Regions from separate parts of the Zooshikella sp. RANM57 genome, predicted to be linked through region 1. Evidence: predicted binding sites of a transcription regulator. Region 1 holds the regulator's gene; the other holds the start of a gene.
What was found. The regulator FliA, encoded in region 1, starts transcription of late flagellar genes. The targets are predictions, from matches to a motif close to CTAAAGTTNNNNNNNNNNCNGCCGATA.
Positions count from the first base shown of each region.

Region 2: the regulator FliA is predicted to act here: its motif matches at 10,287-10,313, upstream of ACQ96U_RS01945 (DUF5610 domain-containing protein).

Region 1 is NZ_JBOIUB010000001.1:129,944-145,008, forward strand. It holds gene flhA (flagellar biosynthesis protein FlhA) at 115-2,259, shown strand; gene flhF (flagellar biosynthesis protein FlhF) at 2,304-3,839, shown strand; gene ACQ96U_RS00630 (MinD/ParA family protein) at 3,876-4,703, shown strand; gene ACQ96U_RS00635 (RNA polymerase sigma factor FliA) at 4,703-5,446, shown strand; gene ACQ96U_RS00640 (chemotaxis response regulator CheY) at 5,754-6,134, shown strand; gene ACQ96U_RS00645 (protein phosphatase CheZ) at 6,144-6,935, shown strand; gene ACQ96U_RS00650 (chemotaxis protein CheA) at 6,948-9,284, shown strand; gene ACQ96U_RS00655 (protein-glutamate methylesterase/protein-glutamine glutaminase) at 9,431-10,504, shown strand; gene ACQ96U_RS00660 (flagellar motor protein) at 10,507-11,247, shown strand; gene motD (flagellar motor protein MotD) at 11,424-12,224, shown strand; gene ACQ96U_RS00670 (ParA family protein) at 12,392-13,195, shown strand; gene ACQ96U_RS00675 (chemotaxis protein CheW) at 13,192-13,905, shown strand; gene ACQ96U_RS00680 (chemotaxis protein CheW) at 14,175-14,663, shown strand; gene ACQ96U_RS00685 (DUF2802 domain-containing protein) at 14,690-15,065, shown strand, end outside.
Region 2 is NZ_JBOIUB010000001.1:528,089-545,357, forward strand. It holds gene ACQ96U_RS01880 (hypothetical protein) at 67-213, shown strand; gene ACQ96U_RS01885 (cytochrome ubiquinol oxidase subunit I) at 219-1,619, shown strand; gene cydB (cytochrome d ubiquinol oxidase subunit II) at 1,629-2,630, shown strand; gene ACQ96U_RS01895 (hypothetical protein) at 2,630-2,764, shown strand; gene bufA2 (BufA2 family periplasmic bufferin-type metallophore) at 3,301-3,564, shown strand; gene bufB (MNIO family bufferin maturase) at 3,755-4,669, shown strand; gene ACQ96U_RS01910 (HvfC/BufC N-terminal domain-containing protein) at 4,662-5,420, shown strand; gene ACQ96U_RS01915 (hypothetical protein) at 5,517-6,533, shown strand; gene ACQ96U_RS01920 (GNAT family N-acetyltransferase) at 6,580-7,104, shown strand; gene ACQ96U_RS01925 (darcynin family protein) at 7,172-7,513, shown strand; gene ACQ96U_RS01930 (tautomerase family protein) at 7,581-7,976, shown strand; gene ACQ96U_RS01935 (hypothetical protein) at 8,084-8,602, opposite strand; gene ACQ96U_RS01940 (DnaJ domain-containing protein) at 8,754-10,232, opposite strand; gene ACQ96U_RS01945 (DUF5610 domain-containing protein) at 10,403-11,578, shown strand; gene ACQ96U_RS01950 (amino acid adenylation domain-containing protein) at 12,195-17,269, shown strand, end outside.

The sequences.
Region 1 (15,065 bases):
CAATAGTGCTATGGGTGGGAAAGGTTTTTGCACACCAATACCAAGCTGATAGGGCGGACGTTGATAAGCAACAATCCTTTACTACAAGGAGAAGGCTGAGTGGCAGATCGTACGATGCTGGTGAGTACACTGAAAGGCCTTGGTCAGGGTAACTTAGGGGTTCCGGTTCTGTTAATGGCAATCTTGGCCATGATGACATTACCCGTACCGCCTTTCCTGTTAGACGTGTTATTTACCTTCAACATTACTTTGGCACTGGTTGTCTTGCTGGTATGCGTTTATAGCATGCGACCACTGGACTTTGCTGTGTTTCCCACCATTTTGTTGGTGGCAACACTGTTACGTTTAGCATTGAATGTGGCTTCAACGCGCGTGGTGTTACTGCGAGGGCATACAGGTGGAGATGCTGCAGGAAAAGTCATCGAGTCTTTTGGTGAGGTTGTGATTGGCGGAAACTACGTGGTGGGCTTAGTCGTATTCGTCATCCTCATTATTATCAACTTTGTGGTGGTGACAAAAGGTGCTGGTCGTATTTCTGAGGTATCAGCCCGGTTTACCTTGGATGCGATGCCGGGTAAACAGATGGCGATTGATGCTGACTTAAATGCAGGTTTAATCAATCAGGATCAGGCACGATCCAGACGGTCAGAAGTTGGCCAGGAGGCTGATTTTTATGGGTCCATGGATGGTGCCAGTAAGTTTGTTCGAGGCGATGCCGTTGCGGGGCTACTGATTCTAGCCATAAACATCATTGGGGGGTTATCCATTGGTATGGCTCAGCACCAGCTACCCTTCCAAACTGCTTTACAGAATTATTCACTGTTAACCATTGGTGATGGGTTAGTCGCTCAAATTCCTTCATTACTACTGTCCACAGCGGCGGCGATTATGGTGACCCGGGTTTCTGATGCTAAAGACATGGGGCATCAGGTTCGTCAGCAGATGTTTTCTTCACCTAAAGCAATTGGTGTTGCTGCGGCAATATTAATGGTGATGGGGGCTATCCCTGGTATGCCTCATATTGCGTTTTTGGGGTTGGGAGGCATTGCGGCGGTGGGTGCCTGGTGGATTCATCATCGTCAAAAAATCAGCGCGACCTCCGTTGCTGAACCAGGCAAAGCCGTACAGCCTGCAGCAGGTGGTCAGGTTGTGCCTGCAGGGGCAACGGCTCAGCCCTCTTCATCATCCATTGAAACCAAGGAATTGGGCTGGGACGATGTAACCCCCGTCGATATGGTGGGGTTGGAAGTGGGCTATCGTTTAATTCCATTGGTTGATAAAGCCCAGGGCGGCGAGTTGCTCAGCCGGATCAAAGGGGTTCGTAAAAAGCTTTCACAAGAGCTGGGCTTTCTGCTGCCTTCAGTCCATATCCGCGATAACCTTGATTTGTTACCCAATGTCTATCGGATTACGTTGATGGGGGTGACCATCAGTGAAGCGGAAGTTCATCCCGAGCGAGAGCTGGCGATTAATCCTGGACAGGTCTTTGGTTCTCTAGAGGGGATCGCTGCCAAAGATCCGGCGTTTGGTCTTGATGCGGTATGGATTGAACCAGGACTAAAAGATCAGGCCCAGACATTGGGGTACACCGTGGTTGATGCGTCTACGGTGGTGGCAACCCACTTAAACCAGGTGCTGTTTAAGCATGCGCATGAGCTGATAGGTCATGATGAAGTGCAAAGGCTACTTGAGCTGTTAGGACGTCAATCACCCAAGCTGGCCGAAGAGCTTCCCAGCAAAGTATCACACAGTACGCTGTTAAAAGTGCTGCAAAGCTTACTCATTGAACGAATTCCTGTTCGAGATATCCGGACCATTGCTGAAGCGCTGGCTGAAGTGGGTACGAAGAGTCAAGATCCTGCCACTTTAACGGCTTCTGTCAGAACGGCGTTAGCCCGCTCGATAGTGCAAAGTATTGTAGGGACGTCCGATAAGATTCCAGTTATCACCCTTGAGCCACAGTTGGAACAAATGTTGCTGCAGTCTGCTCAGCAGGCTAAGCAATCGGGTATGAGTGTTGAAGATGGCTTTGTGATTGAGCCCAGTCTGGCTGAGCGACTACAGCGCTCATTGCAAGAGGCCGTATCACGACAGGAAATGGCAGGGCAACCAGCTGTACTGTTAGTGGCTGGTCCGATTCGGCCAATGTTAGCCAGATTTGCTCGATTTGGCATACCCAGCATGTATGTATTGGCTTATCAAGAAATACCAGACAATAAAGAAGTAACGATTGTCGCCAGTGTGGGCCAGCATGAGTAGTTTGCTGGTAGATACTGAGGTAAAGCACGGCATAGGAAGGGCTTATGAATATTAAACGCTACTTTGCTGCTGATATGCGCCAGGCACTTAAGTTGGTCAAGCAGGAGTTAGGTGCAGATGCAACCATTTTAGAACAACGGCGGGTAGCTGGAGGTATCGAGCTAGTGGTGGCCAGGGATGTGCCGACTATTCCTACCCATGCTTCTGCCACTTATGTTTCAGATAATGTACGAAGCCACAAGGATGCATCTTACACTCAACACGCATCAGCCTCTAAATCAAAACGTACCTTTTCTCAAGATAATGAATTCAGTTGGCAAGGACATCACGTCAATCAGCAAATGCAGTCAGCTGGCGCGGCGAAGCAAAACCATCACCAATCCCTTGTTGATCTTGAGAACTATAAACAAGCCAACCGTTTACGGGGTGCTAAAAATCCAAAACCATTTCCATCTGAGGCTCAACAGCAACCATCTCAGCAAGCGAAATCATCGCTAAATACCAGCGCCTATCAGGATGTACAAAGCCATAAGTCTCAGCATAACCATCCTGAGTCGCAGTGGCAGCAAAGACAAGCCCTGGGTGAGCCTAAAAAAGAGCGCATTGAACAGACTGGAGAGGCGGCACCAGGGTTACTGGCTAATTTGCAACAAGAATTACATGGTATGCGGATGTTGCTTCAGCAACAGATGGGGCAAAAAGCCTGGGGTGATTTTTGCCAGCTTCATCCTGTAGCCGCTATGGTTTGGCGGCGATTGGTGGGAATGGGGCTGTCACCACAGCGGAGTCACATTATTGTGCAAAATCTTCCTGCAGATATTGGTGTAAAGGAAGCCTGGCGTCATGTTTTAGGACAGATTGGTCGGTTATTGAATACTACTAAACGAGATTTAGTGGAGGGCGGTGGTATTTTTGCGTTACTTGGGACGACAGGAAGTGGCAAAACAACCACCGTCGGTAAGTTAGCTGCACGGTATGCACTGAAGCATGGTACGGAATCACTGGGGTTGATTACCTTAGACACTTTTCGCATAGGGGCCTGTGATCAGCTGAAAACCCTGGGACGTATTTTAAATGTGCCCATTAGAGTGGTGAGTGATGCATCAGGATTACAACAGGCCTTGGATGCTTTTCGAAGTAAGTCATTGATTTTAATCGATACTGCGGGTCTGCATCCGCAGGACGATAATTTACAGCTACAATTAAATTTACTTGATCAAGTACGGCCAATGATCAGGAATTTTTTGGTGCTGGCCACGACCTGCCAGCGCGATGTATTACAGCGAGCAATCAATACTTACTCAACAGAACAAACAGTGGGTACGATTTTAACGAAAGTGGATGAGACACACAGTCTTGGAGAATCTTTAGATATGGTGATCGCTGCCCAATTAGCGGTGTCTTACTATACAGATGGTCAGCGAATTCCAGAAGATATTGCATTGGCGCGTAGTCATACACTGTTGAGTCGAGCTGTAGCCATATCGGGCGCACTCGCTGAAGATGATGCAGCATGGCTTGTACAACAAGAATGGACGGTCTCTGGACATTCACTGTTTAACGAGCGTGCGGTTGGGTAATCACAAGCAATGTTTGTTGTCTGAGTGAACAACACGATGGGAATTAAACATCCAGTTCAGGTACTCGCTGTAACCGGAGGCAAGGGAGGCGTTGGCAAAACCAATGTAGCGCTTAACCTGAGTATTGCCCTTGCAGAAATGGGGCGTCGCGTCATGTTACTTGATGCCGACTTGGGATTAGCCAATATTGATGTGTTGCTAGGGCTGTCACCCAAACACACCATTGCTGATGTGTTAGAGGGAAAATGCGATTTACGCGATATTCTTTTGCACGGTCCTGGAGGCATAAAGATTATCCCAGCATCTTCCGGCACCCAGGCAATGACCCAATTATCGTTACAACAGCATGCAGGACTGATTAGTGCTTTCAGTGAAATTAATGATCAACTGGATGTATTGATTATTGATACCGCAGCTGGTATTTCGAGTTCTGTTGTTAGCTTTGTGATTGCCAGTCAAGAAGTATTGATTGTGGTAACCAATGAACCCACCTCAATCACGGATGCCTATGCGTTAATTAAGTTACTTCATCGTGATCATGAAGTAATGCGCTATCGGGTTATTGCAAATATGGTGCGCAGCCAGCAAGAAGGTCAGCAGCTTTTTAATAAGCTGACCAATGTCACTGAGCGCTTTTTGGATGTGACCATGCAATATTTAGGTGCTATTCCTTTTGATGAGGCTTTACGTAAAGCCGTTCAACGTCAGCGGCCGTTGTTAGAGTGCTATCCCAGGTCAAAAGCGGCTATAGCGATTCGTGGGATAGCGCAAAAGATTGATAACTTTCCATTACCCGCCTCACCTCGAGGGCATTTGGAATTTTTTGTGGAAACCTTGGTGTCCTGTGAAGTCGGACGTTGTTGATGAAATCAATGCAAGGTGTTGGGTTATATTCCCAAGTGAGTGGGCAGCAGGGACAGCAGCTTGTCCAGCGTTATGCTGGTCTTGTTAAGCGAATAGCCTTACATACCGCTGCTCGATTACCTGCCAGTGTCCAATTGGATGACTTGATTCAAGCCGGAATGATTGGACTGCTTGAGGCTGCGCGAAAATATGATGCGAGCAAAGGGGCAACCTTTGAAACCTATGCCACGATTCGCATCCGGGGCAGTATTGTCGATGAAATTCGTAAAGGGGACTGGGTACCTCGCTCTGTTCACCGTAACAGTCGACGAATCGCTGACGCTATTCAACAAATTGAAGCAAAGCATGGCCGAGATGCAAAGGATCATGAAATAGCAGAAGTGCTCTCACTTTCAATAGATGACTACTATGCTATGTTAAGTGATTTGTCCGGTAGTCGCTTATTTTCCTTTGAGGAGCTGATGGATGCTGGCGATGCACCACAAGAATCAATAGCCAGTGAGCACACCAGTGATAAACCTCCTGATGAACTACAGCAGAAAAAATTACGGCAGGATTTAGCACGAGCGATACAAACTTTGCCTGAACGAGAGCAGCTCGTGCTTGCACTTTATTATGATGAAGAATTAAACCTAAAAGAAATTGGTCAGGTGTTAGGTGTCAGTGAGTCACGGGTAAGTCAAATTCATTCACAAGCCGCTATGCGTCTTCGTGCAAGACTTGCTGATTGGCACCCAGAATAATGTCTGTTTTTAATAAAACCGTATTCTTTTTACGCTAACACCTTTTAATTACGATAGATGTTGTCTAACGCTCATCAGGTTCATACCTAACTGATTGATCATTAATTAATTATTCTTCCAGTCATTAAAAGGCCATGGTTTAGTGCATATTTCTGGCTATAAAGTGTTATTGCGTAAGAAAATGTTTTGCACTCTTTCTAAACATAAATCGAATAAACTGGCATGCCAATAATCACCTACTAGACTTGTAGTAGATGTTAAAAGGCAGCATCTGTGCATCATGAGGGAGGTCGCCTTGGATAAAAATATGAAGATCCTTATCGTGGATGACTTTTCCACAATGAGGCGAATCATTAAAAACCTACTGCGAGATTTGGGATTCACCAACACGGCAGAAGCGGATGACGGTCAAACAGCACTTCCATTGCTGAAAAGTGGTGGCTTTGATTTTTTAGTCACGGACTGGAACATGCCGGGTATGACGGGAATTGACTTATTAAAAGCCGTTCGTGCTGACCCTAAACTCGCATCTTTACCGGTTTTAATGGTAACGGCTGAAGCCAAACGAGACCAAATTGTTGAGGCTGCACAAGCGGGTGTCAATGGCTATGTAGTCAAGCCTTTTACTGCTCAAGTATTGAAAGAAAAAATTGAAAAAATATTTGAGCGTGTGGAAGCCAGTGGTTAAGAGGCTGATATGTCGTTATTAGATAAACAAGCTGATGGATTGACACCAGCAGAGTTTGAAGAAGACTTAAAAAATCGTGCGCATAAAATGGTGGAATATCTGGAAAAAGGCAATTTAAAAGATGCCATTCAGGTTATTCACGAAATTAATGAGGTGCGCGATAAAAGTCTTTATAAAGAAATTGGCCGTCTGACAAGGGCCTTGCATGAAGCCATTATGAATTTTCATTTGGATACAGGCTTTTCGGGTGAAGATAAAGAGCAAATTTCCAGTATGGCTGATGCCTCTGAGCGCTTAAGTTATGTGACAAAAATGACTGAACAAGCGGCTAATCGCACCATGGACCTGGTGGATGAGAGTGTTCCCATTGCTGGAGATATTGCCGAAAAATCAAAAAGCTTACGTGAAAGCTGGCAGAAGCTTCGTAAGCGACAGATGAAGCCTACAGAGTTTCGTGAGCTTTACCATCACATTGATGAATTTTTGGATACCACTGAAGGTAAAGCGAATACCCTCTATAGCAATTTAAATGAAATTATTTTGGCTCAGGATTTTCAGGATTTAACGGGTCAAGTTATTAAAAAAGTCGTCGACTTAGTGGCTGAAGTAGAAGAAAGCCTGGTTCATTTAGTGCGTATGGCAGGACAGCTTGACACAATTACAGGTATTGAACATCGCTTTGATACGAAGGAAAAAGATAAAACGGTTGCCGAAGGACCTCAGATGCGGGCAGAGGAGCGAACTGATGTGGTATCAGGTCAAGATGAAGTTGATGACCTATTATCCAGCTTGGGGTTTTAGGGGAGTTATTTCATGAGTTTTGATGCTGATGAAGAGATTCTACAAGACTTTCTTGTTGAAGCAGGGGAAATCTTAGAATTATTGTCTGAACAGTTAGTTGATCTTGAAAACCGTCCAGATGATAAAGATTTACTGAATGCAATCTTCAGAGGCTTCCACACAGTAAAAGGCGGAGCAGGTTTTTTACAGCTGAATGCACTTGTTGAGTGCTGTCATGTGGCTGAGAATGTGTTTGATACCTTACGCAATGGACAGCGTGCAGTGACTCCGGAACTCATGGATGTTGTGTTGCAGGCGTTAGATAAAGTCAATGAAATGTTTAGCCAGGTGCGTGACCGTCAAGATCCTGAGCCAGCTGACAGGTCGTTGATTGAAGCTCTGACCACATTTGCGAAACCTGAAGAGGCTGAACCCGAAGCACCTGCTGCAGAACCTCCTGTCGCTGAACCTACGCCTGCACCACCAGAGCAAGCCGCTGAGCCACCACCGAAGACACCACCAGAAACAACTCCATCAGAAGCTAAGCCCACTGAAGACGCTGAAAGTAAAGCACCAGAAGAAGAGATCACGGATGAAGAGTTTGAGCTGCTGCTTGATGCCATAGCAGAACAAGATAAGGAAGAGGAGACGAAAAAAGGTCCAAAAGAGCAGGTGACTCCTCCTCCAGCGGCTGAAGGTGTGAGTGGCAGTGACTCAGATGAAATTACGGATGATGAATTTGAAGCCTTATTAGATCAGCTGCATGGTAAAAAGACTATTAGTGGAGAGTCTGGTGAGGTTGCCCCTGCCCCAGAACAGCCATCAACTGAACCCACAGCAGAAGCCCCAAAAGCAGCTGAACCTGCTGAGAAAAAACAAGCCAAGCCACCCGCCAGTGATGAAATTTCAGATGAAGAGTTTGAATCGCTGCTCGATGATTTGCATGGCAAGGGCCAGTTCTATAGTGCTGCGGAGCAGCCTGCTAAACCCGCTGAAAGTGAGCCAGTACCAGAAGCAGACTTTGATGAGCTGTTAAAGGAACTGAAACACAGTGCACAGGGTGGCGCTGCGCCAAGTAAACCTGCGGCACCAGCAAAACCAGCACCGGTAAAACCTACTCCTGCTGCGCAAGCCGCTGCTAAGCCGGCAGCAGCACCTAAAGCCCCTGTTAAAGATGCTAATCCACCTGCAGAAACCACGGTACGGGTTGATACGGCTCGCTTGGATGACATCATGAATATGGTGGGTGAGCTGGTTCTTGTGCGTAATCGACTCGTTCGATTGGGTGATCGAAGCAGTGATGAAGCATTATCGAAAGCAGTATCTAACTTAGATGTCGTCACTGCCGATTTGCAGTTATCCGTAATGAAAACGCGAATGCAGCCTATTAAAAAAGTGTTTGGGCGTTTTCCTCGGGTAGTCCGTGATTTAGCAAGAAGCCTGAAAAAAGAAATCAATTTACAGATGGAAGGGGAAGAAACTGATCTGGATAAAAATCTGGTGGAAGCACTTGCTGACCCCTTAGTGCATTTGGTTCGTAATGCGGTGGATCATGGGATTGAGAGTCCTCAGGAGCGCGAGCAAAGTGGTAAGAACCGACAGGGTAATGTGTTGCTGGCCGCTCAACAGGAAGGTGATCATATCCTGCTCTCTATTGCGGATGATGGTGCAGGCATGGATCCAGACAGGCTAAGAGCCAAAGCAGTAGAGCGTGGTCTTTATGATCAGGATACCGCTGACCGATTATCTGATACGGAATGTTTTAACCTGATATTTATGCCTGGCTTTTCCACCAAGCAGGAAATCTCCGATGTGTCAGGCCGGGGTGTGGGCATGGATGTAGTTAAAACGAAAATATCCCAGTTAAATGGCACCATAAATATTGAGTCGGAAAAAGGTAAGGGTTCTAGAATTATTATTAAAGTGCCGTTAACGCTGGCGATTATGCCAACGTTGATGGTTGTTCTGGAAAAACAGGCCTTTGCTTTACCCTTGGTCAGTGTTAATGAGATTTTCCATCTGGACTTGTCACGGACCAATGTGGTGGATGGGCAAGAGGTCGTTATTGTTCGTGATAAAGCTTTACCATTATTTCACTTAAAACGCTGGTTAGTGGCAGGACATAATGACGCTAAACCTGTGGATGAGTCTCATGTGGTGATTGTTTCCGTGGGAACTCAGCGGGTGGGGTTTGTGGTTGATCAGCTGATTGGTCAGGAAGAAGTAGTGATAAAACCCCTGGGGGCTTTATTACAAGGAACACCCGGCATGTCTGGAGCAACCATTACTGGGGACGGACGAATTGCGTTAATTCTGGATGTACCTAGCTTATTAAAACAGTATGCACGCAAACAGTCTGTAGCAGGCTAAGGTCTAACCTTCAGCTCTTCATTATCAGCAACGATTCCGGTTGGCGACGATCGCTCACAGTGGGTAGTCCTTACTCAGTACAAAGAGGATGCAGAATACATGTGTGCTAACGTATTTAAAGGTGCTTACTAAGCGGGAGATGCCTGGTGGCAATAAAGGTATTAATTGTAGATGATTCGGGTTTTTTTCGGCGGCGCTTGACGGAGTTATTGAGTGGCGACCCGCTAATTAAAGTGGTGGGCACAGCACAAAATGGTCGAGAAGCGATTGAGAAAAACAAGGAGTTGAGTCCTGATGTCATTACCATGGATTATGAAATGCCTGTCCTTGATGGTATTTCAGCGTTAAAGCAGATTATGGCCAGTAAGCCGACCGCAGTGCTGATGTTTTCTTCGATGACCCATGAGGGTGCCAAAATCACCCTGGATGCGTTAGAAGCTGGCGCGGTTGATTACTTACCCAAGAATTTTGAGGATATTTCCCGTAATTCCACCAGATTGAAAAAGGTGCTGTCTGATCGTGTTAAAGCGGTAGCAAGGAGTCGTTATCGGTCAACTGTACGCAAGGCAGAAGCTGCAAAGCCAGCACCAGCAGCGAGACCAGTAACCTCAGCACCCGAGCGGCCAACGGTTCAGGTTTATAACCGTGGCGTCGCGAAGCATAAGCTATTGATTTTAGGCACATCAACAGGAGGCCCTGTTGCTTTACAAACCATTCTTACTGCGTTACCCAGTAATTTTCCCGTACCGATTTTATTGGTCCAGCACATGCCAGGTACCTTTACCAATGCATTTGCTGAGCGCCTAAACCGGATATGTCAGATTGGTGTCAGTGAGGCTAAGGATAATGACGGATTAAAACCTGGCCATGCACTGCTGGCTCCAGGGGGGAAGCAGTTAATGGTGGATGCCCGGCATGGTGGTATCGTTCGGGTTTTAGAGGGGGATACCAGACTCAACTATAAACCCAGTGTTGATGTCACCTTTGGTTCTGCGGCGAAAGCATTTAACAATAAAGTGTTAGCGGTTGTATTGACAGGTATGGGCGCTGATGGTCGTGATGGCGCTAGAATGCTTAAAACCGCAGGCTCACATGTTTGGGCACAAAACCAAGAGAGTTGTGTGATCTATGGGATGCCAATGGCTGTTGTTAGCGCAGGGTTGGCTGATGAAGTAATTCACCTGAATGATATTCCACGGCGACTTGTTGAGGCAATTTGAGCATGGATGTGCTCAGTTTAGTCGGACTGGTTCTGGGCTTACTGGCCATTGTTGGCGGAAACTTTCTTGAAGGTGGTCATGTTGATGCACTGTTGAACGGCCCTGCAGCTGTCATTGTCGTAGGAGGCACCGTCGCCGCAGCATTTGTTCAATCTTCAAGTCGAAATTTTAAACGTGCACTGAGCATTGTGCAGTGGGTTGTGGTACCTCCTTCGTTGGATATAGAAGGAGGGATTGCGAAGGTGGTTGGCTGGAGCTTGAAAGCACGTAAAGAAGGTTTACTAGGCCTTGAGACTATTGCTGATATCGAGCCAGATACTTTTGCTCGGAAGGGGTTACAGTTGCTGGTGGATGGTAATGAGCCAGAAGCATTACGCAATATTCTTGAAGTCGAGCTTTATGTAGCTGAGGCCCGGGATTTGCAGGCCGCTAAAGTCTTTGAAGCAATGGGCGGGTATGCACCTACTATTGGTATCATAGGTGCTGTCATGGGGCTTATTCATGTGATGGGAAACCTGGCAGACCCTTCAGAGTTAGGGTCTGGGATCGCGACAGCCTTTGTGGCAACCATTTATGGGGTGAGTATGGCTAATTTATTGTTGTTACCCGTTGCCAATAAATTAAAAGCCTGTGTTCATCGTCAATCCCAGTTCCGTGAAATGTTAATTGAAGGTTTATTGGCCATTGCTGAAGGGGAAAATCCACGGTCAATAGAGCTGAAGTTACAGGGTTTTATTACCTGACCTGAGGGTTAGGTATCTTTTGGTTCTGGTGAAATATCCAGCCATATGTGTTGACAACTATCTTCTCTCCCTCCTATCTAATAGTAAGAGTGCATTCTTTTTCAAAGGAAAGGTACTAAACCTGCCAGAATGCCTGTCGGGTTTATATTTGGCTGCTCAAGTAAAAGGTAATGACCATGGCTCGACGTAGAATGATTGAAGAGCATGAAAATCTAGAGCGTTGGATGGTGTCTTATGCAGACTTTATTACCTTGCTCTTTGCATTTTTTGTCGTGATGTATTCCATTTCTTCAGTCAATGAAGGCAAATATAAGCTGTTATCAGAAACCTTAGATGGTGTGTTTAATGAACCTGCGCGAAGTTTAAAGCCTGTTCAAGTAGGAGAGTTGACACCGCGCCAGCCGAAAGAACCTGAGGAGGTTGTACAGGAGCCTAATCAGCATGATATGGCAATTGATGATATTAATAGCCCACAGGAGCCAGAAAAAGATCCTTTGGTTGAAATTGAAAGCCAGGTGCAGGACCGTTTTAAAGATTTAATCAGTAATGATTTATTGTCAGTAGCAGGCAATGAGCTTTGGGTTGAAATTGAGATGAAGTCTAGCCTGTTATTCCCCAGTGGTGACTCTATACCGAATAATCAAGCCTTTAATGTATTAGAAAAAGTGGCTGATATATTACGTCATTATAAGAACCCAATACATGTTGAAGGTTTTACCGATAACATGCCCATTAATACCAATCAGTTTCCAACCAATTGGGAATTATCTGCCGCACGTTCAGCGGCCATTGTTAGATTGCTCGCCAGTTATGGCGTTGATCCCCGGCAATTGGCTGCCGTTGGTTATGGCCAATTCCAACCGATTACATCAAATAGTACACCTGAAGGCAGGACAAAGAATCGTCGGGTCGTGTTGGTTATTTCCAAGAATCTTGATATTAGGCGCAGTATTCATGCGGCAGGTGCTACCCCTTGATGTTTAACAAAGCAGGTTGCTCAAGGTAATGAATATTAAATTTTCGCGGTACGCTCATTGAGCAGATGCTAACAATTAACATAAATAATTCTTGGCTCAATTGTTGCTGTTTTTAGCGATAAAAAAACTGTCGTTGAATGATGGGGAAAGTGAATGCTGGGGGATTTGTGAGAATCTGGACTATTTCAAATCAAAAAGGGGGCGTAGGAAAAACGACGACCGTTGTCGCCTTAGGTGGATTATTAGCTCAGCAAAATTACCGGGTTTTACTACTAGACCTGGACCCACATGCATCTCTTACGTGTTATTTTAAGTATGATCCTGATCATTTAGAACATAGTTTATTCGATTTATTTAGCCATCAGGGCAAAGTACCTGACTACTTACCTGGCCAGTTAGTTGTTGAGACGGGATTTCGTAATTTGATGTTGTTACCTGCAACGACATCACTTGCCGTATTAGACCGCCAAATTACGAATCAAGGTGGTTATGGGTTGGTAATTTCTCGGGCATTAATTCATCTATGGGATCAGTTTGATTATGCATTGCTGGATACACCACCTCAGCTTGGCGTATTGATGGTTAATGCATTAGCCGCAAGTCAGCGTCTGCTCCTGCCAGTACAAACTGAGTTTTTAGCATTAAAAGGTTTAGAGAGGATGCTTCATACCATGAGTATGGTGTGTCAGTCGCAGAAAAAAGCGTTACCTTTTTTAGTGATTCCTACGCTATTTGATCGTCGAACACAGGCTTCAGTGCAAAGTTTATTAGCATTGCGTAAACAACATATGGATCATATTTGGCAGTCATATATTCCTGTGGATACACGTTTGCGGGATGCAAGCCAGGCCGGTGTTCCTCCTTCAATATTTGATAAAAACTCTCGCAGTGTAAAAGCGTATAGTCATTTGTTGAAAGATCTACTGGCCATGCAACAGCAGTCCACTCCGCTTAGGACCCAAGCAAAATGACCCAGGAAAGAAATACTCAAAACCTTTCTAAATCGACGGTTGTCGTCAAGGATTACTTGGATCACCTGCTACAAGAAGTGAGTTGGGGAGAAGGCCTGGTTGATGTTGAGACAGACAGAGCAGAGGTTGTATCTGAAGTCGATTTAACACCAGCTACCGATACGGTTGATGTTGTGTCTCAGGACGAGGTACACGCTGAGGATGAGTTAGCGACAGTTAAACCTGAGTTAGCTCCTGAAACAGTGGTGGAAGAGGATGAAGATCAGGCTCAAGCATTTGATTGTTTGTTATTCAGTGTGAGTGGATTGCGCTTGGCGGTACCGCTTACAGAACTGGGTACAGTGCTTTCAGTGAGTGACTATCCACTCACACGTCTGGTAGGTAAGCCCTCTTGGTTTTTAGGTGTTTTTCATTATCAGCAACAAACGTATAAAGTGATTGATACTGCCCAGTGTATTATGCCTGAGCGCTATGAACACAATACCAGCCAGGCAATTCATTATTTATTGGTGATTGAAAATTCAACATGGGTGCTCGCTGTTGATAATGTACATGAGTCTATTACGCTCTCACCACATGAAATTCGTTGGCGCAAGCACAAAGGTAAGCGTCCCTGGTTAGCGGGTACGGTGATAGCCAAAATGTGTGCATTATTAAATATTAAAGCGCTTGCATTGCAACTCAACAGTCAAATTTATTCCAGCCCATGAAGCAGAACATTGATCGTTAATTTTTTATGGAATTGGAGATGTGTTCTGTAAAGGTAGTAATAGTAAGCCCCTTCAAAAATCAACTGGGTATAGTTTGAACTAACCACTTTGATGACCATGTATTATAGTTAACTTACTTAATATGTTTAATGGCGACGCAGGATGAAAAACCTTGGTCCGGCGTAGATAAAGTGACTTTTATGGAATAAAAAAGTGACTTTTATTGAGCCCAAAAGAGACTTTTGTGGAGCAAAAAAGTGAGCAGTGCCATGACGACACATTCAACCCATGCCAATCAAAGTGCTGAAGATCCAATTCTTCAGTGGGTCACGTTTCGTTTAGCAAACGAAACCTACGGTATTAATGTAATGCAGGTTCAAGAAGTGCTTAGGTACACTGAAATTGCACCTGTACCAGGTGCTCCACCATTTGTGTTAGGTATCATTAATTTACGAGGTAATGTCGTAACGGTGATTGATACCCGTTTACGTTTTGGGCTTGCGCCTGGTGAAGTGACGGATAATACGCGAATTGTCATTATTGAAGCCGAAAAGCAAGTTGTAGGCATTATGGTTGATAGTGTTGCTGAAGTGGTTTATTTACGCCAATCTGAAATAGAAACAGCACCCAATGTTGGAAATGAAGAAAGTGCTAAATTCATTCAAGGGGTGTGTAATAAAAATGGAGAACTATTAATTTTGGTTGAGTTAGATAAGCTACTCAGTGATGATGAGTGGGCTGAGATTTCAGATTTTTAATGACTTAGCCATCGCCAAGGGTATTTATGATGGACTGGTTATGGCCGCTCATAGGGATTGCCTTTATTATTGTTGTATTACAGCTGTGTATGATGTTGGCGGCTTATCGCTGGCGATTACAGCAGAAAAGTGCTGAACAACAACTACAACGTTTACAAGAAGACTTAAAAGCTGTAGCTGCGGGTGCTATTGGAGTAGGTAAGCATTTACAGAATGTTGAAGCAAAGCTTTATCATTTGGTTGATAAGCAGGAAATTCTTGAACAACGAGACTTAGGCAGCTTGCCTTATAACCAAGCTAGCAAATTACTTGAAATGGGGGCTTCAACCCAGGAAGTGGCATCAAGTTGTGGATTAACTCAGGCTGAAGTAGAGTTATTGGCTCGGTTTCACCCAGTAAATT
Region 2 (17,269 bases), 400 kb from region 1:
GTATTAATTAAAGGTATTAAAACTTTTTAATTTATTACCGTGAAGTATAAGTTGTAGGAGAAGCATATGAGTTCTGCACTTGTGTGGCAAGACCTGCTGACCGTTGTTTGTATTATCAGTCTGGCACTTGTTCCTGGAGGAGTTGCCCAGTGGCGTCAAGTGCTGCAAAGTCGACGCGCTGATGTTGGGGTAGGTGAGCAAGGCAGGGGGTAATCACTATGGAAATTGATGGTGCTTTGTTATCGCGTATCCAGTTTGCCTGGACAGTCAGCTTTCATATTTTATTTCCCACCGTGACGATTGGCTTAGCAAGCTATTTGGCCATTATGGAAGGCTTGTGGCTGAAAACACGCAACCCTGTTTATCGTGCACAGTTGTTCTTTTGGATTAAACCCTTTGCCGTGACCTTTGGCATGGGGGTGGTGTCTGGCATCGTTTTATCCTATGAGTTTGGTACAAACTTTAGTCAGTTTTCAATGGCAACATCAACGGTATTAGGGCCGTTGCTGACGTATGAAGTTTTAACCGCTTTTTTTCTAGAAGCAGGCTTCCTGGGCATTATGCTGTTTGGCTGGAACCGGGTCAGTGAGCGAATGCACTTTGTGGCAACGGTTATCGTGGCAATCGGTACCATTATTTCAGCATTTTGGATATTGGCGGCCAACTCATGGATGCAGACACCTGCAGGTGTAGTATTAGATAAGCATGGTGTATTTCAGGTCGTGAGTTGGATGGAAGTGATATTCAATCCTTCATTCCCTTACCGTCTGGTACATATGCTCTTGGCTTCCTTCTTAACCGTTTCCTTCCTGATAGCAGGGGTATCGGCTTGGCATCTACGTCAAGATCGACAGAATCCTGTGGCGCGTAAGGGGTTAAGTGTTGCGTTATGGGCTGCTTTGCTACTCGCACCACTGCAAGCGTGGGTTGGAGACCTTCATGGACTCAATGTGCTTGAACATCAACCTATGAAAGTCGCTGCTATGGAAGGGATTTGGGATACCGAGCAAGGAGCAGGGTTACGCTTATTTGCTGTACCAGAACAACAGCAGGAAACAAACCACTTTGAAGTCAAAATCCCTTATCTGGCCAGCTTAATTTTAACTCATGACGCAGAAGGCACATTACAAGGGTTGAAGTCTGTGCCCGCTGATGAACGACCTCCAGTCGCTGTCGTATTTTATAGTTTTCGTATTATGGTTGGCATTGGAGTGTTGATGTTATTAGCAGCAGTGATGGGTGCCTGGTTACGCTGGCGGGGTACGTTGTACACCACCCGCTGGTTTCATAAAGGGTTACAGTGGATGATACCTGCGGGTTTAGTGGCGACGCTGGCAGGTTGGTATGTTGTTGAAGTAGGGCGGCAACCTTGGTTGGTGCATGGTTTCTTAAGAACGAATGCGATGGTATCTGCACATCCTGAACAGCGGGTGCTATTCACGTTAATCCTCTTTTTGGTGGTCTACAGCCTGTTGTTTGCAGTTTATCTCTACTTTATGCGCAAGCTATTAAAACGTTTGCCTGCTATAGAGGCTCATGCTAATGAAAAAGAGCCTAGGCAGACACAATCTGCGGCATATTTGGCTACTTCATCTTCAACAACCGGCACACCATCCTAAGGAGTGATTATGGACTGGGCAATTGTTTGGTTTTTATTGCTGGGTTTTGGCGTATTTATGTATGTCGTGCTGGATGGCTTTGATTTAGGGTTAGGGATTCTTTATCCCTGGTATCAGCCTGATGAGCGTCTGTTGATGATGAACAGTATTAAGCATATCTGGGATGGTAATGAAACATGGTTGGTGCTGGGAGGCGTCTTGCTCTTTGCGGCTTTTCCACCCGCCTACAGCTTAGTACTTAGCCATTTGTACCTGCCCATTATGATAATGCTTTGGGCGTTGATATTTCGTGGAGTTGCTTTTGAATACCGCTTTAAAGCAACCACCAGTAAGCATTGGTGGGATTTTGCATTTTTTGCAGGTTCTTCTATTGCAACATTTTGTCAGGGTTTAATGCTAGGCGTATTACTGCAAGGCTTAACGCTGGAAGAGGGGCAACTCACCATAAGTTCGTGGAGTTGGTTGACGCCATTTAGCATCTTTACAGGGTTTGCGTTGATGGTGGGTTATGCCTTGCTGGGTAGTTTGTGGCTGGTATGGAAAACCTCTGGGGCGATTCAACAGCATAGCCGTGGGCTTGCACTTATTTTGTTGGCTGTCATTGCTGTTTTATTGTGTGTGGTGAGTGGTTGGTCCACGTTATTGGACGAACGCATTATGGATCGCTGGTTTAGTTTTCCTAATATACTTTGGCTAGCGCCTTTGCCTGTATTGACAGGGTATGCACTTTGGCGTGCTTGGCGTGGTTTAATGCACCCCACTGAGCGTGAATGGTTGCCTTTCGCCTGGGTAATTGGAGTCTTTGGCTTGTCATTTATAGGTTTAGTGGTGAGTGTTTTTCCATTTTTAATTCCCTGGCAGCTTACTCTTTGGGAAGCAATCGCACCCGCTAAAAGTTTAAACTTTATCTTGCCTGGGGTTCTGGTATTAGTGCCAGTGATTTTGGCGTATACCTTGTTTGGCTATAAGGTCTTTAGCGGAAAGCTGGATACTTTAGACGGGGGGTATTAATGATGAAAAAATCGATTGAGCAACCTGCAACGGATCAGATCCAGCATCCCTGGGGGTGGTTTTTGTTGCTATACCTTGTCGGCATTAGTGGCACAACGTTGCTTGCGTATGGTGTTCGCTGGTTAATTTTCTAACATTCTGCAATACACTAGTTGCTAGCTACCCAAATCAACAGTAGCTAGCAAGCTAACCTCTACTTTGTTTTATACAACCCCACACTGCTGTATATGTTGAGTACTTCATTTTGAAGGAAAGTCGTTTTTTTAGTTGTTTATATAGACCATCCTAACATTTGATGGGTGTTTTCACTAAAACCATTTTTTAATGAATCTAGTCAGCAAAAGTAAACATCATAAATATACATGTTGTTTGTACACCATGTCGTAATATTGATTTTAAGTAGATACTAAACGTGCTTTCCAAAAAAAACTCGACTATTTTCATATGAAGAAAAAAATAGCCAAAATCAATGAAATTTTTTTCTTTCCTTAGCTGTCTTTAGTTGAAAGTCAATGTGAATGACTTTTTACATGTGAACAAAAAAACTGTAGCACAGCTTATTATGCCTATAAGTTAGGGTATAAACGCTGACTTCAGCGTACTGAAAGCTTGTCTTTCTTAAAATAAGTTGAGCTGCAAATGATTAATTGCAGAGTTTAGGAACTTTATTATGAGCACAATGAAAAAAGTAAGTGGTACTGCATTAGCCGTTGCTGCAGCAGGCTTGTTTACGATGGGTGCGGAGTTAGCTGTTGCAGGTCAGTCAGGTCAAGCTGATCAGGTGAAATGCTGGGGAATCAATAGCTGTAAAGGCCACAATGACTGTGCGACAGCCACGAATGACTGTAAAGGTATGGGCTCATGTAAAGGTCAGGGTTATTTGAATATGTCTGCAGAAGAGTGTAAAGAAAAAGGTGGTACAGTTAAGGAGTAAGCATTAGCTTTACCTTTTTAAGTTTCTAAGGGTTGGGGTGTTTGTGCCCTTTAGTTGAGGTCAAGAAACCTTCAACCCTTCATTGAATGCTTGCGAGTGTACCTGGATTTAAAAAAAATCCAGGTATTTTTTACCATAGATGACGTGGTGATTTACTCGATAATTATAAGTATATATGTGAGAGCATGCTGTGAAAAAAGTATTCCATGGCTTTGGTTTAGGCTTGCGAAAAGACTATTATAGTGAAATTTTAGCCACACAGCCTGCTGTTGATTGGTTTGAGATTATTTCTGAAAATTATTTTGTTGATGGAGGAAAACCGCTTTATTTTTTAGAGGCTATTCGTGAGCAATATCCTATTGCCATGCATGGCGTTTCTTTATCGATTGGTAGTACTGATCCTTTAAATACGCACTATTTAAAAAATCTAAAATCCCTGGCCGATCGTATTAACCCGATATTTATTTCAGATCATTTATGTTGGACCAGTGTGGGGGGAATCAATAGTCATGATTTATTACCTCTTCCTTATACTGAAGCGTCAATCAAACATATTGTTGAGCGTATAAACGCTGTCCAGGATTATTTAGGACGACAAATATTATTGGAAAACCTTTCAAGTTATATCATGTTTGCAGAGTCAGATATGACGGAATGGGATTTTGTGAGCGAAATTACTGAGCGTGCTGACTGCTTATTATTACTTGATATTAATAATATTTATGTGAGTGCACGAAATCATCAGTTTGATCCTATTGATTATTTAAAAGGTGTACCAGCAGGACGTGTTATGCAACATCATTTGGCGGGTCATAGTGATTATGGTGAATACATTATTGATACCCATGATGCACCTGTCGTTGATCCTGTATGGCAGTTATATAAAGTGGCTGCAGAATTATTTGGCCCCGTTTCAACAATGATTGAGCGGGATGATAATATGCCTCCATTCTCTGAGTTATTGGCTGAATTAAATTACGCTAGAACTCTGGCAGAACCAACTTATACACAACAGCAGACATCTGTCGTATTACCAACAACAAGTCGTTTTCATTTTGCAAATCCAGCTAAGACGATGAGTGTGCAGGAGCAACACTATGGTTGAGTTGGAGAATTTACAAAAGGTTTTTCTGGCGCATTTACAAGGCAAGTTAACACCGATCAAACACTATGTTGCGAAAGAACAGCCTGGGTTAGCAATATATGCCAATGCTTATCACCAACGGCTTAGGGAAGCACTTGATGGCGATTATCCCTGTCTAGGTCTTTTATTGGGTGATGAGCAATTTAATCAACTGGTGTCTGATTATATTACCTACCATCCTTCATCAGATCCTTCTTTACGCTGGTTTGGCCAGCATTTACCCGCATTTGTCCGAGAACAAGCACATTATCAAGCAATGCCGATTGTTGCTGAGTTAGCGGAGTGGGAGTGGCGCTTGAGGCTAGCTTTTGATGCTGCAGGAAGTGAAATAGCCGTTATTAATCATGTACAACAATTGACGGCTGATCAGTGGCCAACATTACGATTTGAGCTTGTTCCTTCGCTACAATTAGTATCCTGGCAGACAAATGCTGTGGCTGTATGGCAGGCCCTTGAGCAACAGCAGACACCTCCTGCGATTGCCGAAGAGCATACAGATTGGATTATTTGGCGCAAGGGGCTAGTGACAAACTTTCGCTCAATTCATGATGATGAGCGTGCGGCGTTAACACTTACGCTTCAAGGACATAATTTTGCCTCACTATGTGAGCATCTTTGTCAATGGCATGAACCTGAAGCGGTTACTACACGTGTCGTACAACTCTTACAGCAATGGTTAAGTGATGAGCTTATTAAACAAGTGATTTCTTAGCTCTACGAATATCACTCTTAAAGGAGGGTATACTTGCTTTTGTCTTTTTAATCAGTAAAACTGCTCACTCTTGGTAATGGACATTACAGTGAGCTTATGTCTGGTCAAATCACTACACCGAAATTTTCTGCTGAAGAGTCTTTATTGCGAGAGACTGTCAGAATTGAATTTGAAAAATTATTAGCAGTTGCTCACTCCGTACGCGATCAATTAGCTCATGATAATGAGTGGCAGGTTTACTGTGCCAGTCATATCCCTATCCGTGATCAAGCTGAAGTGCCTACCGCAATTCATGTTGAACCTTTACCCGCCGTGTCACATGATACACGAGCAGCCATTATTGATATTTTAACAGATTTTTATAAGTCACCAGAGCAAAATATCAATACGACTAAACGGTTGACTGGGTTGGTAAACGTAAGTTTGCAAAGTTATCAGCAACTTCAGTTATTTAATAGCCAGAAAGAAAGGTTACGCCAGGCAATGGCTGCATTGCCTCAAAGAATACGACGTCATATGCATAAATATGTCCGAGGGCCAAGGCAAGAAACCGTTGTATTTTTACAGGCATATCGGCAAGTGCCATTGTTTTCACCTGAAGATGAAGTGCGCCCCCTTACAATCGCCAAAGTGCAATTCCATTGGCGCAGAAAAGGCGTCGGTGGGCGACAAGTTTCAGTGGCTGATTTTCGATCCAGACTGATTACTGAAGCGGAAGCACACTATGGCAAAGGTACTTGTTCTAAACCTTATTTTGATAACAATGTAGCACCCGGAAAATTGGTACGTCTTAGAATGAACGTGGAGGCTCTGGAAGGGCTACCAGACAATGAGTTATTGTTTGCGGATTATCGTGTTATTAGACCTCATCCCCGAGGCAATATTTTTTACTATAAAGAGGGTACGACAGATAAAGTCCATCAGGTACCGCTTACACCAGTTGCTGCGATGCCTTTTTTTGTGTGTCAGCAACAACCAATTGTAGTTCAACCCTTGGGCGATTTAATGCCAAAGGATTGGAGTAAAGAAGGTAAACAATTAGCAGACTATCCTATTTCAGAGTCACCTTATGCATATCGATACATAAAACCACGTTATGTTGACAAAGAATAGCTGTTGGGTGTTAACCGTTACCAAAGAAAAAAAGAGAAGTATATCAATGGAAATCCCTATTATTGAAACATCGCGACTTCGTTTAAGAGGATGGTCATTAGCAGATGCTGATGCATTTGCAAAGCTAAATGCAAATTCTGATTTTGCTAAATATATTGGTGGCGGAAAGCCAATAAATAAAGCAGAAAGTTGGAGGGTACTTGCTATCCTTGCGGGCCATTGGGTTTTAAAGGGATTTGGGTATTGGGTTGTTGAAGATAAAAAAACGAGTGACTTCTTGGGTAGAGTAGGCATTTGGGAGCCTGAAGGTTGGCCTGGGATAGAAGTAGGTTGGGGTATTGCGCCCGAATATTGGGGTAAGGGGTATGCAACCGAAGCGGCATTGGCCGCCATTGAATGGGGATTTACTTATCTGGATACATCTGAGCTTATTAGTCTCATTCATCCTGACAATGAAGCCTCAAAGAGTGTAGCGCTAAAAGTAGGAGAGGTTTATAGTCACTCTCAAACAGTGATGGGTAAACAATGTGATATATTTAAGCTTACTAAAGCTCAGTATTTAAAAAAATAAAAAACTCTTTGTATTTTGTAGTCAACTTTAATGAGGGTAACGGCCTTTTATAAGTTTGGAGTCAGTGATGCCAAGAAAATACACATTCTTTGTCCATATGAATGCAACAAAAGAATGGCTATCTCTTAGCAGAGAAGAAAGAACTCAATACTTTGAAAGTATTCAAACAGATATTTTTTCAAAATATCCAAGTGTTTCGATAAAACTATATGATGTCGAGGCATTCAGCTCAAAGTGTAGTGATATAGCAGTATATGAAACTGAAAGTATTCAAGATTATTATTTTTTAATAGATGCATTACGTGATAGTAAAATATATACCGTGCCTTACTTTGAGATAGTGGATATTTTCCCTGCGATAGAAGAAGGCTTTATAGAATATGAGTCCAGTATTTCTAACAATGTATAATATAAATTAAATATAACGTATGTGAACTTGAGACCTTAAGTGTGTGTTAAACAAAAAGGATAGTATAATGCCAAGTGTACTGATTGAAGTTCGCCAACAATACCCTGCCGAAATAGAGAAAGGTATTATGGAGGCTGTACATTCTGCACTAAGAGAGAGTTTTAAAATTTTACCAGGCGACCGGAATGTTAGGCTTATTGTTCATGAGTCTCATCGATTTCAATGTCCTCCAGATCGAGAGCAACCTGAATATTACACCCATATTAGCATTGACTGCTTCGCGGGTCGTAGTCGTGATGCCAAAAGGCAGCTTTATAAAACTATCGTAAATAACTTAGAGACATTTGGTATTCCAAATAATCACATTAAAATTATGCTACGAGAAATTACAGCAGAAAATTGGGGTATTAGAGGTGGATATGCCGCTTGTGATATTGATTTAGGATTTGAGGTTGAGGTGTAAAGTAAGTTCTTAATACTGAAATGTTCCTCATATTATGAAAAGAGCATCGGAAAAATTAAAAAATGTGCCCTTCGTTTATTTTAAACGAGGGGCATTTTTTCTATTTATTAATTGCTAAATTGAGGTGAACAACAGACAACAGCATTTGTGGCATTACAGCTAGAGAACTTTGTTCTATTCGCTTCAAAATACTGCTCAGTTACAAACGATGTATACCCGCCGCCATATAATTTATTGTCCAGTTGTCCGCAATTCTGATAGTAATAATGACCTTTTGCGACTCCGCCTGCGTGCCAGGTACTGTTAATAGCAACATGACAAACTGCATCAAGATCTACCTGGTTATCGGGCAGTGGTACCATGATTAAAGATTGATTGGTTTTACCTGGTAATGCACTATAACAAGGTGGGCGTGCAGCATTAAGAGCAGCATCCGATAGTTGTGCAGTTGATGACCGCATGGCTTTTAGTTTTACTGCGGCTTTATACTCAGCATCGGAGGCAGGAGCCATCAGTGCATTTTCAATATTAGAAAAGCTTGTATCTATAGTTTCTTCAGCAATAGAAGACATAGATAGTGTAAGTATAAGTGACGCTAATGGGATACCTACTAAGTGTTTATTCACAATTGAATCTCCCTATCCAAATTTTTAGTATCAATTCGAACTAACGTAGAGATTGTATGAAAATTTAAGTAACTACTCTAGCGTAAAAATGACCTATTTAGACGGTATTCGTCGTCTATATAGTCTGTATCATTGTTTTAATGTAAGAGTGTTATAATTTTAGCTTCTGTTGATTACTAATAAGGGTAAGAGGTTCTTTCCGTTCATCTAAGTTGGCAGTGAACGTCTGGCAGGCGTGATTATAAAATAGCCCATGGCGAATAATTATATTGTCAATTCGGTTAGGTAAGCGTTGAACATCAACTTGTTGCTGAGCATAAACATAGACGAGTTGGACGGTTTTATTCTGTTGTCTAAATAAAACAATGGCATCATTAGGATGAGGATTTTCGATAGATAAACGTTTTTTACCATTATTTTGTCCTAGTAATTCGCCGTTAAATGGACGCGGACCTGGATACTGATGGCATTGATAACGTTTAGCAATGGTATGACTGCCAAAACCAATAAGCTGCTCAGCAATAAAGCCTTTAAAACCTTGAGGCGTTGATACCGTCACCCAACCTTGTGGTTCTGCAGAGATTACATTCACAGGGGCATACTGAGCTATTTGAGCCACAATGGCGCTATTAATATCGGGTGTAGAGAGTAGCGCGACAGGCTCAAGGGTATAATGTTTACCCAAACGATGGCTTGTATAAAGTGACTGATGTTGAGCTTCTGGAACAATGGGATTAGCTGTAATCGCTGGTTTGTTTACGAGTGCAAGAGGCTCAAAGGCTTGCTGCCATATGAGTATTGGGAGACTAATAAGCAATACGAGTAAGCTTAGCAAGATACACTGGCTAAAAAAGAAATGAGTAGATTCTGGCGGTTGAGCAACTGCCTCGCTGGGGTCACCTAATTGATGTAATAATTGTTTAACTTTGTCTTGCATAGCTTGGTTTTGACAATAATGTTTTAACCAATATAAGTGACCGATAGCTTCATTAAACCGGCTTTTTGCAATATGCTGCAAAGCCAATCGATATTCTAATTTACTATTTTCGGCAAGGGGGGTTACTCCTCCTAATGTATTTATCCACCAGCCACGAATAGAGTGCCAAGGGCCAGTCAGGCTCCACCAACCCAGTAGTAAATTCCATAGATTAAACTTGAGTGCTAAGCGAGCGCTACAGCGCTGGCACCAAATACCAGAAACTGTTTTCTGGTGGGTGATAAAGATGATACCTGTAACCATCAGCCAACGGCGATAACGTAGTCCTTGTTTGTCCTTACGACAACGACGACACACGATGACTTGTTTAATGACGGGGTTAGGAATGGGGGGGGGAGATTGTGAGTCTTGATCAGTAAATGATACTGGAGTAGTGATTTCTTCTTTGGAGTAGTGGGGGCTAGACTGGGTTGGAGAAGAGTGTGACCCGTATTGGTAATACTGTACCAGGCTTTGGTAGGTTTGTTGCAGCTGTTGAAACTGAGCAGTGGTATCTTGTCCTGGATTTTTATCGGGGTGTAAGGTTTTTACGCGCTGTCGATAAGCTTGCTTAACATCGTGTAGTGAAGCATCAAGAGGTAGGCCTAATTGTTGCAGTAAATCGTGAATTCGTTGCTTGGACGGAGCCGTCATGGCTTGAATGAGTTTCCAATGAATTTTGATGACTTTTAAATGAGTATAGCAGCCTTAAAGTATAGGCGGCATATGCCGATAACAAGTTTATAGAGGACTAAACAGTGCGTTCTTTAGGGCATGTTTGGGGGATGTCAGTGTCATAGAGAGCGATGTGGAGGGTTACATCAATGAATATCGCACCAGGGCACTTACTGAAATCAATGCGGCCAGAACATGCCGAGCATCATCAGCAAACGGCAACCAGTCGTCAGGCAATGATGTTATCAAAGTCTGGAGGAAGTACCCGCCAGTTACTGCAAGATACCTTATTGCATCGCGTGGGACAGCAATTAGGTGCCACTGAGCCGATGCAAGTGGAGTCTTCTGGGTATCGGCCAGAGCAAGTCGCTGACACTATTTTAAAGTTTGTTGAACAACGTTTATTAGCTGAGCAAGCCGAAGGTGCTGATAACGAACGTTTGCAAAATTTATTAGGCCAAGCCAGAGAAGGTGTGGCAAAAGGATTTGATCAGGCGCGAGAAGACCTTAAGGCTTTAGGCTTATTAAACCCCAATTTAGAAGCTGATATTGATACTAGCTATGATCTAGTCACAACTGGACTGGATGAGCTAGACAATAAATTTACGGGTAATGCGGATAAAATTTCGTTAAGTGAAGCGGCATTAGGTGGGGAGCCTCAACCTGTCACCCTTCGTAGTCATCAGCAATTTTACCAGCTAGATAACCAGTTTTCCTTTCAAGTTACCACGAAAGAAGGCGATGTGGTGACTATAAATGCATTTAAACAACTATCAACGTCGAATGGCTCCTTTCAACAAGGACAAGCTGCCGCAACTTATAGTCAAATGCAGTATCAAAGCGGATTTCAGCTACGAGTGGAAGGCGATTTAAATGAAGCGGAATTAAATGCTATCAATGAGTTATTATCTGATGTGACATCATTAGCCAACGATTTTTTTGATGGCGATGTCAGTGGCGCATTCGATCAGGCATTGTCGTTGGGAATTGATGCTTCTACACTCAGCGAGTTTTCTCTTACTTTGCAACAAACTGAAGTACAACAGATGCAGCAGGCATATGCTTCAGCTAATGGTGGAGGCTTGCACTCGTTAAATAATCGCTCTCCTGTTGCCCAATTAGCTGAATTTGGTCAAGACTTACAGAGTGCACACCACAAAGCAGGCCTGTTTTTTGAGCAACCAGGAAAACTGTTAGCTAAATTATTGAGTCAGTTAGAACCTGTCAAATTAGAAAACACTGAGAAGCAGGAAAGTACATTAACTGAACAGTTAGCAAAGTTGCAGGAAGTAACTGACTATTTACTCTCTTCGTTAGAAAGCTGATATTGACGCTGAAATTAGTTAAATACCTAACCTATTTTCTTTCTCTATAAGAAGATAGGTTAGTATTTGTTTATTTTGAATTAACGGCTTATATGAATGAAGTAGTGTCTATAATTACACTGACTGATACACATCAATGCTCAGCTTGATTTATTTCGTATTTTACGGATGGTAATTCAGCTGATTTCTGTTACCCTTCACCCGTCTTATTTTACCCTATGTTAAGGGTTTTAATGAATAACTGAGCTTGTTTTAGGATTAGCGCGCCTGTAGTCTGCAAAGCAGGTGAGCATCATGGAGCTGATAGTATGAATATCATTCACTCTTCTGACTAAAAGATACTCATTCTTTTTACTAGTTGATAAATAGTGTAATTACTTTACCTATTGGAGTTATGATCACTTCCATTTTATTTTATCCCAGAAAATATGTTTACTAAGTGATTTTTAGCAAGTGGAGTCAATAAATTAAGTCATGACTTGATTTATTGACTCCACTTGCTTTCGACTTTTGTCTGCCATATGGCTAATTAATTTATATAACACATCGTCACTAAGGGCATGACAAGTAATTTTAACGTAGTAATCGATTATGCTTGATATATTAGGGAGTTAACATGAAGTTTGAACACTACCCACTTCACCCAGAGCAACAAGCCATTTATTTTGACCAGTGTCAGGATACTACTTCAACAAAATACACGCTTGGTTTATCTATAAACTTGCATGGGGTATTGGATAAAGACGCGTTATCAAAAGCAGTCTCTCAGGTAATTCAGTCGTTAGATTTTGCAGGGCTTCAGTTTACAATCATTGATAATGTACCCAAACAGTATAATGCACAACGATATCCTGAACTCGCTATTATTGACTTTAGTGAGGCATTAAGTCCTAGTCAGCAGCTTCAGACATGGCTAAAGAATGAAATATCACATGAATTTTCTTTAGAGCGTGGTGATTTAGTTCGAGTGGCGTTGTTAAGTGAGTCTGATCAGCGTCATGTTTTAGTGGTATTAGCACATCATATCGTCGTTGATGGTTATGGTATCATTAACTTTGTCAATAGTTTGGGGGACGCTTATGTTGCCAATGTGCAGTGTCTTGAGTGGGAGAATAATTGCCTAAAGTATTTGCCTTGTGTCATTGATAGTGAAGCTTATTGTAAGACGGAAGCCTACCAAAGAAGTGAGGCCTATTGGAAGAAAACAGTTCAATCTAACTATCCTAATGTTGAGTTGTTACCCTTAAAATATATGGGAAAATTCAATAAAGGAGTGGAAAAATACTGTTGTGCTATGCCAAGCTCTTTAAAAGAAGCCATGTATTCCACTTCAACTAGGTTGAATATCGGTGGACCTCTTGCACTGTGTTTGGCTGGATTAGCCCTTCATTTTTCTATTTATCAGCAGTCGTCTATTATTACACTTGGATCGATATTACATAAACGTAAAGGAAAAGATCAACGTAATGTTGTAGGAATGTTTGCAGGCGTATTACCATTTTATATTACCGTTGACCACTCAAAATCTTGTAGCGATCTAATCAAACACGTTGCTCAGGTCGTTAAACAAGTTTATCGTCATCAATATGTCTCCACCAGTCAGATTAAACATATGAGTGGTATTAATGAACGATTATTTGATGTGTTATTTTCCTATAATACATTTGCTTTAGATACTGATTTTAACAAATTATTATATCGGTTAGATGATATCTATACTGATGACGTAAACTGTCCGTTAAATATTAGAATATTGGATCATGGTGATTGTTTTGGACAACAATTAGCTATCACGTATCGTAAAGATTTTTTTGCACCGTTAGAAATCTCACTGTTAGCAAAAAGATTATTAAAAATTTGGACATTTATGACCGAAAATTCAGACAAATTGCTTGATGATATCAGCATTTGTTGTTTGGATGAGTATAAACAATTACTGAGTTGGTCTGTAAATCCCTTAGATACTGACAATATTCTTCCTGATTATGTGAAAAATAATATTGTCGAGAATAAAGTGTCGGATGAACAAGAAAAAATAATAAAAAAAGCGTTGGTTCAAGGGCATGGTGTAAATAATGAAAAGGCTCTGTTTGAGTATAAAACTGATTACTTAAATCACTGGTTGGAACATAACTCAGAGATAGTTCCGAATAACCCGGCTATGTTTTTTGACGGTAAGACTATTACTTACAAAGAGTTTAATGAACAGGCCAATCAGCTGGCTCATTACTTGGTAAATAAGGGTGTTAAGTCTAATGAGTTAGTGGGTATTTATCTCGAACGTTCTCCCGCCTTATTTATTGTAATGATGGCGGTATTAAAAACAGGGGCTGGTTATCTGCCGTTAAGTACAGCACTACCGGATGCGCGTTTGAAGTATATTATAAATGACAGCCAATGCCAGTGTATTATTTCAGAAAAAGCAATTTCACGTACACTTGATCGATTATTGCCAGACTGTCAAGATACTTCTGTTTGCATTATTGATGATGAGCTTTTTTATAAAAAGCTACAGGAATTACCTAAGAAAAATTTACAGCGTGAAAGACCCGTTCCCAGTGAGAATTATGCGTATGCTATTTATACCTCGGGTACAACGGGGCAACCAAAAGGTGTACTCGTTTCTCACGCTAATGTCATCAATCTTTTTCGGTCGGTGGAATATTTTAGTATTAATCCAAATAGTCGTGTTTTACAGTTTGCAGCAATAACATTTGATGCATCTGTACTTGAGTGGGGGGTAGCGTTTTACTCCGGAGCTTGTCTTTATTTGCTACCAAAGTCAGTCAATTATGATCCATGGCTATTAAATGAGCAAGTAAATCAATTAGGTATCACTCATGCTTTCTTAACACCAGGTTTATTACCTTCTTTGGATGTGAAGTATTGGAGTGGATTACAACAACTCTTTATTGGTGGAGAAGCGTGTAATATCCAGGTGGCTGAAGAATGGTCACAAAAAGTATCGTTAATCAATGTTTATGGTCCAACAGAAACTACAATATGTGCTACATTGGGTGCCTATCAAGCGGAGCAGCATAAACTACCTATTGGCAAGCCAATAAAGGGGTATTCTGCTTATGTGTTGGATAAGCAGCAACATTTATTGCCTCTGGGTGCTATAGGAGAGCTTTATATTGGTGGTAATGGTGTTACTTTGGGTTACCTTGGTCAACCGGAGCTGACCGCGAAAAAGTTTTGTTGGTTAAACCCATTTTCTGAAATATCAGCTTTTGATACTACTAAGCAGCGGTTGTATGCAACAGGTGACTTAGTGCGTTGGCTACCTGATGGCAATCTTGAATTTGTTGGAAGAACAGATGATCAAGTGAAAATTCGTGGTTTTAGAATAGAGCTAGGGGAAATTAAATGTAAACTTGAGCAACTTACAGGTGTTTGCCAGGCTGCTGTTAGCACAGAAGTTGAAGATGAGAGTCGTTGTATTATTGCATTTATAGTGTGTGAAACAGAAATAACAAAAAATGAAAGTCAGCAGGGAAAAATAGTTGATATCAAGGACGAATATAAAATTATTCAAGTCTTAAGGGAGCAATTACAGCAGAAGTTACCAGAGTATATGCTACCTTCAAAGTGGTATATTGTTGATAAGCTTCCGTTAAACGTGAATGGTAAAGTGGATTATCGGGCTTTGTCATTGATGGTAGAGAAAAAACAACGAGTATCACCGACTAATATGTGTGACCTGTTTTCGAATGATACTGAACGACGCATTGGTGAAATTTGGCAAATGCTATTACCACACCAGTCAGCGATGAAGACAACAGATAATTTTTTTCGTTTAGGTGGTCATTCATTACTGGTTATGAAAATGGTAGGTGCTATACGAAATATATTTTCGGTAGATCTTCCAGTAAGTCATGTTTTTGCAAATCCAAGCATTAAAGGTATTGCTGAAGAGATTCTTCGTGCTCAGAGTGAAGTGAATAGCAAAGAGGTCATGACATCAGCCGATAGAACTAAAAAACTTTATGCATCTTATGCACAACGGAGTTTATGGTTTCTTGATCACATGGAGCAGGGTAGTACGCATTATAATATGCCTGCGGCTTATCATATTCGAGGGTCGATTGATGATAATGCTTTAAATTATGCGCTGACTCAAATTATTACCCGCCATGAAACGCTGCGAACTCAGTTTGTGCTTGAACAGGGTGACGTTTTACAAACAATTTTGCCACCACCTCATGAAAATCTAATTCAGGTGGTTAACTTAGTCAGAGACTCTCACAACAAAAAAAATTGCACAGATAAACTGTGGAATGAAGTTAATAAACTTCGATATGAAGAAGTGTTTCAATCCTTTAATTTAACTGACGATCGCTATTTAGTTAGAGTTAAGCGGTTAGATCTTGGCGAAGAAAACGGCCATGTATTATTAATTACATTTCATCATATTGCCGCTGATGGTTGGTCTGTAGCACTCTTTATTCAAGAGCTACAGTTTTTTTATCAACAGTATTTTGAGAAGCATCCTGAACAACGTTTACCATTACCTTTTCAGTATGTGGATTATTCGGCCTGGCAGCGGCAGTGGCTTATGACGGATGATGCAAAAAAACAAGCAGATTATTGGCAGCAACAGCTTACTGATTTACCAAAGTTGCATCAGTTACCTCTTGATTACAGTCGGCCTGATCGTTTACAACATAAAGGAGGGTTGTTTCACGCAAAAGTATCACTCGAAAAACTAACACAGTTGCAACAACTATGCGAACAGCAGGGAGTCAGTGTATTTAGTGGTGTTTATGCGCTATTTACTGCATTTTTATATCGTTTTACCGGTGAACAGGATGTGGTTATGGGTACCCCTATGGCCAATCGTGATAACCCAGCATTTAGTGAGTTAATTGGTTATTTTGTTAATACTGTCGTTTTACGATGGCGAGTCAATGGGTGCCATACCTTTAATCAATTACTCAACGAATCAATGCAGGTTGTACAAGGGGCTTATACACATCAGCATTATCCTTTTGAACGTGTCGTTGAATTGATTCAACCTGAGCGTTCGTTAAGTTTTCACCCGCTATTTCAAATTATGTTAACGGTTGAAGATGATGAAAATACGACCTTTAGCTTGGGAGGTCAGCATGCTACAGCATTACCCTATCCAGAGTTACCTGCCAAGTTTGATTTAAGTTTGCAATTAACCAAAAATGCTGAAGGTGCGGATCTGCTGTGGGAATTTAATCGTGAGCTGTTTAGTGAAGGAACGATTGCACAATTTAATCAGTGCTTTTTACAGTTATTTCAACAATTGACGACAACTCCAGACCAAGCATTAGACCAATGCTTATTACACTCAGAAATTCAACAGCAGCAGTGGTTAACTCAACAGTTTGACCAATGGTTATTGACGTATCCAAAAACGATTTGCGACTTATTTAATTCACAGTGTCACGCTCAAAGTAATTATATTGCCGTACAAGCAGGTAATAATTCAATCACTTATTTGCAGTTACAAACTTGTGCTTTACGTTTAGCAGAGCAGTTGGTGGCTTGTGGTATTCAATCAGAAGACACTATTGGTGTATTAACGCATCACTCTATAGATTGGATCGTCGCTATGTTGGGTATTTGGTATGCTGGTGGGATTTATGTGCCACTTGATCCAAAGTACCCTGATGAACGATTACATTTTATATTACAAGATGCCGAAATTAAGCATATTAT